DNA from 3 places in the Pseudonocardia sp. ICBG1142 genome. Region 2 is predicted to be linked to each of the others. Evidence: predicted binding sites of a transcription regulator. Region 2 holds the regulator's gene; each other region holds the start of a gene.

Region 1 (3,269 bases), on a different contig from region 2:
GCGAGCGGGGCCGCAGCGACGCCTCGACGTCGGTGTCCCCCGGCTGGACCCCGGCGTCCACGGCGCGCTCGTCGAGCCGACCGTCGACCCCGGCGTAGGGGTCGGGGTCGGTCACCGCGACCTGCCCAGGCTCGACAGCGCGGTGCGCAGCAGGTCCCGGGCGTCGGTGTCGGGGGCGTGGGCCAGGACCGCGTCGACGGCCTGCTCGGCCGGGCGCTGGGTGAAGCCGAGCCCGAGCAGCGCCTCGACGACCTGGTCACGCACCCCGAGCATCGGGGCCGGTGCGGCCGCGACGGCGCCCGCGGGCACCGCGGCGGGCGCGGTCACCTTGTCGCGCAGCTCCACGACCAGGCGCTCGGCGCTCTTGCGTCCGACGCCGGGGATGCGGGTGAGCACGGCCAGGTCGCCGTCGGCCAGCGCGCGGCGCAGTGTGTCCGGCTCCAGCACCGCGATCGTGGCGAGCGCGAGCCGCGTCCCGATCCCGGACACCGTCTGCAGCAGCAGGAACAGCTCGCGTTCCTCGGCGTCGGCGAACCCGTAGAGGGTCAGGGAGTCCTCGCGCACCACCAGCGTGGTCGGCAGCCGGGCCTCGTCCCCGCGACGCAGCCCGCCCAGCGTGGCGGGGGTGGCGTACACCGCGAGCCCGACCCCACCCACCTCGATGACCGCGTGGTCCAGCCCGATCTCCAGCACCGGACCGCGCACCGAGTGGATCACTGACAGGTCCCCTTCCGACGAACGACCGTTCGAGCACCGACGCTACCGGGCCGCACCGACCGGACCGCACGCGACACCACGCCACCACCGGGCGAGAGGGTTCAGCGCGCGCGCCACCCGCCGGCCGAGCGGGCGTCGGCGGCCGCGCGGGCCGCGGCCCACTGCTCGGCGGCACCGGGCCGGGCGCCGCCGCGCTCGCGCTGGGCCTCGGCGAGCCGGGCACGGTGCACCGCGGCCAGCTCCTCGGCGCGGGCCTGGGCCTGCGCCATCCGGTCGATCATCGGTGAGCGCCAGCAGTGGCAGATGGCGAGCGCGAGCGCGTCGGCGGCATCGGCGGGCTTCGGGGGTGCGTCCAGGCCGAGGAGCCGGGTGACCATCGCGGTGACCTGCGCCTTGCCCGCGCGGCCCTCACCGGTGACGGCGGCCTTCACCTCGCTGGGGGTGTGGAAGGCGACCGGCAGCCCCGCCCGGGCCGCGACGAGCGCGACGACGCCGCTGACCTGCGCGGTGCCCATCACGGTGCGGACGTTGTTCTGGCTGAACACCCGCTCGACGGCGATCACGTCGGGTCGGTGCCGGGCCACCCAGCGCTCCACCTCGTCGGCGACGGCGAGCAGCCGCCGTTCCAGCGGCAGGGTCGGCTCACTGCGGGCGACGCCGACGTCGACGAACCCGACGGTCCGGCCCGCACCGGCCTCGACGACGCCGATGCCGCACCGCGTCAGTCCGGGGTCGACCCCGAGCACCCGCACCGCGTCCCCCTCGCCTCGGACCGCACAGCCGTTCGAGAACCGTACCGGTCGGGACGGTCCCATCCGGGCGGGCACGCCGGACCGGCGGGGCCGGGCCGGGCGGACCGGGGTGACGCCCGGGATGACAGGGTGCGCAGGTGACGTCGTTCCTCCGGGTCCTCGCGTGGGTGTGGGCCGCGCTGCTGCTGGTCGTGCTGGTGGGGACGTTCCGCCCCGAGACCCCGGCGATCGGGCTCGCGGGGTCGTTCCTGTCCGGCGCCTACCCACTGCACGTCGCCCTCGCCGGGGTGCTGGGGATCCTGTTCGGGCTGGCCGCGCGAGCCGCGGGTGCCCGGTTCACCGGCGTCGCGACGGCGGTGCTCGCCCTGGCGGCGGTCGTCGGGTCGGTCACGGTGCTGGCCGCGCAGGGCCGGGCCGCGTCCGAGCAGGGCGTCCCGCTGGACTGGACGGCGGCGCTGACCGAGCTGGGCCAGCCCGACGGGAAGCCCGACCGGTCGGTCGAGTTCGCCCCCGGCCGCACGCTGGACCTCTACCTGCCGACCGGCGCGGGTCCGCACCCGACGATGGTGTGGGTGCACGGCGGGTCGTGGACCAGCGGGGACCGCAGCGACCGCACCGCGCTGAACCGGTGGCTCGCCGAGCGCGGCTGGGCGGTCGCCGCGGTGGACTACCGGCTGCCGCCACCCGAGCCCGTCGGCCGCGACCAGCAGCGCGACGTCGCGTGCGCCGTCGACTGGGTCCGCGCGCACGCGGGCGAGGCGGGTCTGGACCCCGCGCGGCTGGTCCTGGGCGGGCAGTCCGCCGGGGCGACGCTGGCGCTGTCGGTCACCTCCGGACTGCTCGACGGGACGCTGGCGTGCTCCGAGGCACCCGCCGCGTACGGCGGCACCGGCCCGGCCGACGCCCCACCGCCGACGCCCGGCCCGCCGCCGGTCGGAGTGGTCGCCTACTACCCGCCCGTCGACCTGACGCTGGTCGACCCCGACCTACAGCGCACCCTGTTCGGCGGCACCGCCGACCAGGCGCCGGGCCTGCTGCGGCTGCTCTCCCCCGCCGAGCAGGTGCGCCCCGGGCTCCCACCGACCCTGCTGCTGCTCGGCTCCGCGGACCACTACGTCCTGCCCGACCGGGTCGCCGCCTACGACCGGCAGCTCCGCTCCGCGGGGGTCGACGGCAGGCTGGTCACCGTCCCCTACGCCGACCACGTCTTCGACCGCCCCTTCGGCAGTCCCGGTGCGCAACTGACCCGGGAGGCCGTGATCCGCTTCCTGACCGGGCTGAACTGATGCGGGTCGAGATCACCGCACTGGTGGTCGCGTCCCGGCACGCCTACGAGGGCAGGCCCGCCGACGGGCCGCGTCCCGACCCGGAGCCGCCGCTGCGCGACGAGGTCCGGGTGCGCGCCGGCCACGGGATCGTCGGCGACCGCTACGCCGGCCGACCGGCGCACGCCCGGGCCGCGGTGACGCTGCTGGCCGCGGAGTCGCTGGACCACCTGCGCACGGTCCTCGGCGACGTCGTCGAGGCCACCGCGACCCCGCGGGCGGCGCGGCGCAACATCGTGCTGCGCGGCGCCCCGGTCGACGCGCTCGCCGCACCGGGCCGGGGCGGCACCGGCGCGCTGTTCGCCCTGGACTCCGGCGACGGCCCGGTCCGCTTCCGCGCGCACCGCGCCGCCGCGCCGTGCCGCTGGATGGACACCGAGATCGGCGACGGCGCGTGGGCCGCGCTGCGTGGCCGGGGCGGGGTCCGCTGCGAGCCCCTCGACGACGGCGTGCTCCGCCTCGGCCCCGCCGAGCT
Region 2 (3,269 bases):
CACAGCGTGGCTCGGTCCGGCTCGTCGTGCTGCCCCCGGCCGGGCCGCCACGCGTGTACGACCTGGACTATCCGGACGGTCCGCGCGACGTCGAGGCGCTGCTGGTCGGCGACGACGGCGTGCCCCTGCTGGTCGACAAGACCACCGGGGCCGCCGGGGTGTACCGACCCGACGCACCGCTGCGCGACGGCGGGGGCCCGGTCCCGCTGCGCCGGGTGGCACAGGTCGTGCTGCCCTGGTCGGGCACCGGCGGCGGGCCGCTCGGGGCCGCCGGGTCCCGCACGATCACCGGCGGCGGGGTCTCACCGACCGGGGCCGACGGCGGACGCGCCGCCGTGCTGCGGACCTACACCGACGCCTGGGTGTTCCCGCTGCCCGTCGGCGGACCGGCGACGGCCGACGTGCTGGTCGCGGCGCTGGGCGGGGCACCACTGCCGGTGCCGTTGCCGGACGAGGCCCAGGGCGAGGCGATCGCCCCGGACGGCCGGGGTGCACTGCACTCCGGCAGCGAGGCCCGGGGCCCGACCGCGGCGGCGATCACCGTCGTCCCGGGCGCGGTGCCCGCGGCGACCGGCCCGCAGGCACCGGTCGTGGCCCAGCCCGCCGAGGTGCCGGAGTACCGCACGTACCCGTCGTGGCTGCCCGCCGCGGGCGGGGCCGCGGTGCTCGCGGTGCTGCTGGTGACCGGTGCCGTCGCGATGTCCCTGCACGGACGGCGCCGCCGGTCCAGCTGACCGCGGGAACCGGGCGCCGCCGAGGAGGTCAGAGGCGGCGCAGGACCGCCACGACGCGGCCGAGGATCGACGCGTCGTCACCCGGGATCGGGTCGTAGGCGTCGTTCGCCGGCATCAGCCAGATGTGCCCGTCCTTGCGGCGGAACGTCTTCACCGTCGCCTCGCCGTCGATCATCGCGGCCACGATCTCGCCCTGCTCGGCCACCGGCTGCTGACGCACGACGACCCAGTCGCCGTCGGTGATCGCGGCGTCGACCATCGAGTCACCCTTGACGTTGAGCAGGAACAGCGTGCCCTCGCCGACGATCTCACGCGGCAGCGGGAACACGTCCTGCACGGCCTGCTCGGCCAGGATCGGGCCACCGGCGGCGATGTCGCCGATGAGCGGCACGAACGCCGGCGCCGGCCGCGCGGAACGCAGCTCGGCGGTGTCGGCGTCGGAGTCCGACCCGTCGGTGCCGGCGATCTGCTCCGGGCTGCGGACATCGACCGCGCGGGTGCGGTTCGGGTCGCGCCGGAGGAAGCCCTTGCGCTCCAGGGTCCGGAGCTGGTGGTGCACCGACGAGGTGGACGTGAGGCCCACCGCGTCACCGATCTCGCGGACGCTGGGCGGGTAGCCGTACCGGTCCACCCAGTCCCGGATGACGGCCAGGACCTTCTTCTGCCGCGGGGTCAGGCCGCGGGTGTCGGTCGCGGGGTCGGGGAACTCCCGGACCGTCGCGGATCCCCGGTCCGCGGCGGTGCCGGTCACGCCGGGACCACCGTGTCCGGTGTCGTCCGCTGCCATCGCATTCGCCTCCTCGGGGTACTTACGGCGACGACCCTAGCCGTCGCGGGCCCGTTCGCCAAACATGCGTTCGAAGTCGCCCGGGGCGTGTCGTGGATTCCGCCGGGCCGTGGTGGTAGAACATCGCACAGGCGTTCGATCGAACACCGGTTCGATCGTTCTGGTCCGATCGGATGCCGTCCGCGTCGCCGTCCGGCCGCGCGGGGCGACCGGCAGCGGGAACGGCAGTGGGGGTGGCGATCGTGGACGCAGCGGTCATCGGGGGCATGACGGTCATCGGACGGGCTCCGGTCGGCACCGCGGCCGGCGTGGTGCGGCCCGTACCGACGTCGGGTCCCGTGCGCCGCGTGGTGGCGGCGGTGGGTGTCCTGCTGGCCTCGGCGGCCGCGGTCGTCGCGCTCGGGGTGGTCGCCGACGTCGCCGCCCACGGCCCGGCCGTGCCGCCCGCGGTCGGCGCGCCACGCTGAGAGCGTCCCCGGCACGGGCGGTGACCTGCGGAGACGTGGTTGTTGTCGGTGTCGGGTGCTACACCGCTCGTACGCCCGTTCGACCGGGCTCGGGGAAGGGCCGGTCGGGAGCGGGGGAGACGAGACCGCCCGGGGGACGGGCGGTCCGACGGCAGGAGGAACCATGCGAGAGCTCGACGAGCGGATCCGCGACCACGGCGCGGTCGGCTGCCTGACCGGTGCCCCCGCGCCCGGCACCCCCACCTCGCGCGCCCGGCGCGCCGCCCGGGAGCGGGTGCGGGCCGCGGAGGGTGTGGCCGGTCCGGCCGGTGCCGGCTCGTCGGCCGTCGCGCGCGCCGCGCACCGGTGGGCCGCCCACGGTGCACGGGAGCGCGCACTGACCGAGTCGGTCGCACGGCACCCCGCCGCCCGTTCCCGGCGTGCCACGGCGCCCGGGGTCTCGGCATCCGGTGTCCCGGCATCCGGTGTTCCGGCGCCTGGTGTCACGGCGCCCGGTGTTCCGACGTCCGGTCCGACGGCGCCCGGTCCGGCAGCTCACGGGCGTGCGGCCCGGACCACGGCACCGGCCGGTCCGGCGGTCCCGCGTGGCGTCACCGGTGGTCCGAACGTCGCGGTCCGGACGCCCCGCTGCACCACCTCGGCGCCGGGCTCCACGGCGACCCTGGAGCGGCCCGCACGGGTCGCGGCGCCGTCCGGTCCGCGGTCGGTGGCCGTGCCGGCGCCGCGCACGGTCCGTCCGCTGGACCGGCGTTGCCTGGTCCCGGCCCGCCCCCGCCCGGCCCGCAGTCGGGTCCGCGGGCGCCTGGAGCGGTTCCTGACCGGGGTCGCGGTGCTGCTGTGCGCCACGACCGCGGTGGTGGCGCTCGGCCTGCTGGGCGACGCGGCGGCGGGCTGGAACGCCCCCGCGGCCGCCGTGCCGTCGGTCGGTGCCGTGCGCTGAGGAGTATCAGGGCCGCGGTGCGGTCCCGGTGGGCCGGGCCCGTGGCGCGGAGTGGTGCCGGCGTGTCCGGCCCGGGGTGTGCAGTGGTGCGGTGCCGACGTGTCGGGCTCCCGGGGCGGAGCCGGTCGGGCGTGCCGTGGTGCGGTGCCGGCGCGGCGACCGTGGTCACGGCGGCGGCGGTGCGGTGACGGTGTGGAGCGATCCGGCGCCGTGTCGGCGTCGCATCGGGTGACGACATGCGCCGGGCCGGCACGCGGATGTCGGGCGGCGGTCGCCGGGATGTCGCCGGATCGTCGGCGGCGTGCCGCCGGGCGCGTCGCCAGGGCGTGTCCCCGCATCGG
Region 3 (3,269 bases), on a different contig from region 2:
CTCATCGCGCAGCGGCCGGACCTGGCGCTGGCCGTCGACCCCTCGGAGCTCGTCTACCGCGAGTCGACGCTGGTCCGGGGCCTGTCCGGGCTGCCGGTCACGCCGGGCGCGCCCGCCTGAGGGACGCGCCGCCGCCGGACGCGACCGAGGGGGCGCGCCCGGCGGGCAGCCGTCGGTGCAGCGGGTCGGGGTCAGCGCAGCGGAGCGCCGGTCTTCTCCCGGACCTCGTCGGCGGTGACGCCGGGCGCGGTCTCGACCAGTGCGAGCCCGTCCGGCGTCACGTCGATCACGGCCAGGTCGGTGACGATCTTCGTGACGCAGCCGAGGCCGGTGATCGGCAGCGAGCACCGCTCCACGATCTTGGGGGACCCGTCCTTGGAGACGTGGTCCATCATCACGATCACCGAGCGCGCGCCGTGGACGAGGTCCATCGCGCCGCCCATCCCCTTGATCATCTTGCCGGGGATCGCCCAGTTCGCGAGGTCGCCGTTCGCGGCGACCTCCATCCCGCCCAGGACGGCCACGTCGAGCTTCCCGGCCCGGATCTGGCCGAAGCTCTCGGCGGAGCCGAAGAAGGCGGCACCGGCGGCGACGGTGACGGTCTCCTTGCCGGCGTTGATGAGGTCGGGGTCGACCTCGTCGTCGGTGGGGTAGGGGCCGACGCCGAGGATCCCGTTCTCCGAGTGCAGCACGACCGTCCGGCCCTCGGGGATGTGCCCGGGGACCAGGGTCGGCATGCCGATGCCGAGGTTGACGTACGCGCCGTCGGGCAGCTCCGCCGCGACCCGGGCGGCCATCTCGTCACGGTTGAGGGCCATGGTCAACGCACCGTCCTGAACTCGACCGGCTTCTCGACGTCGGGGACGTGCAGCACGCGGTGCACGTGGATGCCGGGGGTGTGGACCTCGTCGGGGTCGATCTCCCCGGGCTCGACCAGGTGCTCGACCTGGGCGATCGTCGTCCGCCCGGCCGCGGCGCAGTCCGGGTTGAAGTTGCGCGCCGCGCGCCGGAACACCAGGTTGCCGTGCCGGTCGCCCTTCCAGGCGTGGACCAGCGCGAAGTCCGGGGTGAGGGCACGCTCGAGGACGTAGGTCACGCCGTCGAACTCGCGGGTCTCCTTCGCCGGGGACTCGACGGCGACCGAGCCGTCGGCCGCGTAGCGCCAGGGCAGCCCGCCCTCGGCGACCAGCGTGCCGACCCCGGCCGGGGTGTAGAACGCCGGGATGCCCGCGCCGCCGGCCCGCAGCCGCTCGGCGAGGGTGCCCTGCGGGGTCAGCTCCAGCTCCAGCTCGCCGGCGAGGTACTGGCGGGCGAACTCCTTGTTGTTGCCGACGTAGGAGCCGATCGTGCGCCGGATGCGCCCGGCGGCGAGCAGGGTGCCCAGGCCGAAGCCGTCGACGCCCAGGTTGTTCGAGATCGTCTCCAGGTCCGTCGCGCCCTGTTCCAGCAGCGCCGCGATCAGCACCGTCGGAACCCCGGACATGCCGAACCCGCCGACCGCGAGCGACGCCCCGTCGCCGATGTCGGCGACCGCCTCCGCGGCGGATGCCACCACCTTGTCCATCACGCACCTCCGTCGCCGACGACGGTACGCGGCGTACGACAGACGCACAAGCGTTCGCTCTGCGAACACAGCCGGACCGGCGTCCACGCGCCGAGATGCAGCTCAGCGGGGCCCGAGGGCGCCTCGTACCCCGCTGGGCTGCATCTCGACGACCGCCGCCGTTGCGGCGCACCGTCGGTCGGGCGGGCCGGCGTGGGTCAGGCCGGGGCGGGGGCGGTGTGCGGGTCGCCGACGGCGATCTCCCCGCCCGCGGCGACCTCGGCGTACACGCCCGCGCACGCCCAGACCCCGCCGATCTGCGGGATCTCGATGCGGTTGTGCTTCGCGATCGTGCGCAGGGTGTCCGGGTCGTCGGGCAGGTCGCCCTGGGGGAGCGTCGTCATGACGCACCGCATGGTGGCGAAGGAGAAGGAGACCCGGACCTCCTCGCCGATCGTCGACGTGCTGCCCGGCCAGTCGTTCTCGACGAAGCCGTGGCCGTCGGGGGAGGAGTCGGCGCGGAGCACGATGTTCGGCCGGTAGCGCAGCGGGTCGAAGGTCGCCTCCGGCGCGAGCTCGCGGAGCCGGTCGAGGGTGGACTCGGTGAGCACGTGCAGCGACGACAGGTCGAAGAACGTGCCCGGCGCCCCGAACGCGGAGATGTCGAACCGGCTGATGGCCTCGCCGGAGTCCTCGTGCCGGGTCGTCGTGGCCTCGATGAGCGCGCGCGGGGCGAGCTGCTGCGGGGTGAGGCCCTCGATGTCGGGCCACAGCTCCTCGAAGTGGCTGCCCTCCGGCGGAACCGAGACCAGCGACACGTCCCGCCCGAGCGCGTCCGACAGCGCGGTGTCCAGGCCCTCGTCGTCGCTGCGCAGGACCGAGCCGTCCGGGAAGGTGATCTCGACCGGAGGCAGCGGCTCCCCGGGCACCGGCTCGGCGACGAACCGGGCCGCGAAGCCGAGCAGTCCGAGCCAGCGCCTGGGCACCTTGGCGCTGGCGATGCTCCCGGTCTCGGTGTCGAGCACCGCATAGGCGCGGTCGCCCAGCAGCCCCCGCCCGGTGACGGTGGCCCGGGTCAGGGACTCACCGAGCATGGACTTGACCGGGTACCGGTACAGCGCGACGACCGTCATGTCCGGTGTATATCGGCCCGTCCGCGTTCCCGGCACGGGCCGGACGGAGGGGGCCGCCCGGCCGGGTCTCAGCTGAGGGACTGCCGGGGGAGGGTCGCCGCGGATGCGCCGTCCTGCCCCGTCGGACCACCCGTTCGGCCCAGCAGGGCGACCCGGAGCTCGTCCGCGGAGTCGTAGACGGTGTCCGCGCCGGCCGCGACCAGCTCACCGGGCTCGGCGTAGCCCCAGCCCGCGCCGACGCAGCGCAGCCCGTGCTCGGCGGCGCCCTCGACGTCGTGCAGCCGGTCGCCGACCATCAACGGCTCGTCGGCACCGGACGGGTGCCCGAGCCGGCGCAGCGCCTCGGCGACGACGGCGCCCTTGGTCGGCCGGTCCGCGGTGCGGGTGTCGCCGACGATCTCGGTGAACAGGTCGGTCCAGCCGTGGTGGGCGATGATCCGCCGGGCCGGCGGCTCGGCCTTGCTGGTGGCCAGGGCCATCGTCACGCCGGCCGCGGACAGCGCGCGCAGCAGCTCCTCGACGCCGGGGTACGGAGTGCAGTCCAGGCAGCCGTCCTCGTCGCCGTAGATCCGCCGGTACACCGGCAGCACCGC

Evidence for each region. The regulator LexA, encoded in region 2, represses DNA repair genes until DNA is damaged. The targets are predictions, from matches to a motif close to CGAACACGTGTTCG.
Region 1: ruvC (crossover junction endodeoxyribonuclease RuvC) is a predicted target of LexA. The motif match lies at 1,491-1,504, and genes of this name have one in related genera.
Region 3: KPL59_RS24200 (CoA transferase subunit A) is a predicted target of LexA. The motif match lies at 1,608-1,621, and genes of this name have one in related genera.

Annotation. Positions count from the first base shown of each region.
Region 1 covers NZ_JAHLJC010000031.1:956,493-959,761, forward strand. The annotation lists gene ruvB (Holliday junction branch migration DNA helicase RuvB) at 1-61, opposite strand, end outside; gene ruvA (Holliday junction branch migration protein RuvA) at 112-717, opposite strand; gene ruvC (crossover junction endodeoxyribonuclease RuvC) at 819-1,469, opposite strand; gene KPL59_RS28700 (alpha/beta hydrolase) at 1,607-2,755, shown strand; gene KPL59_RS28705 (molybdenum cofactor biosysynthesis protein) at 2,755-3,269, shown strand, end outside.
Region 2 covers NZ_JAHLJC010000005.1:629,716-632,984, forward strand. The annotation lists gene KPL59_RS08280 (hypothetical protein) at 1-734, shown strand, start outside; gene lexA (transcriptional repressor LexA) at 763-1,521, opposite strand; gene KPL59_RS08290 (hypothetical protein) at 1,764-1,988, shown strand; gene KPL59_RS08295 (hypothetical protein) at 2,152-2,928, shown strand.
Region 3 covers NZ_JAHLJC010000030.1:2,096,618-2,099,886, reverse strand. The annotation lists gene KPL59_RS24210 (cytochrome P450) at 1-120, shown strand, start outside; gene KPL59_RS24205 (3-oxoacid CoA-transferase subunit B) at 192-818, opposite strand; gene KPL59_RS24200 (CoA transferase subunit A) at 821-1,564, opposite strand; gene KPL59_RS24195 (MOSC domain-containing protein) at 1,762-2,676, opposite strand; gene KPL59_RS24190 (HAD hydrolase-like protein) at 2,745-3,269, opposite strand, start outside.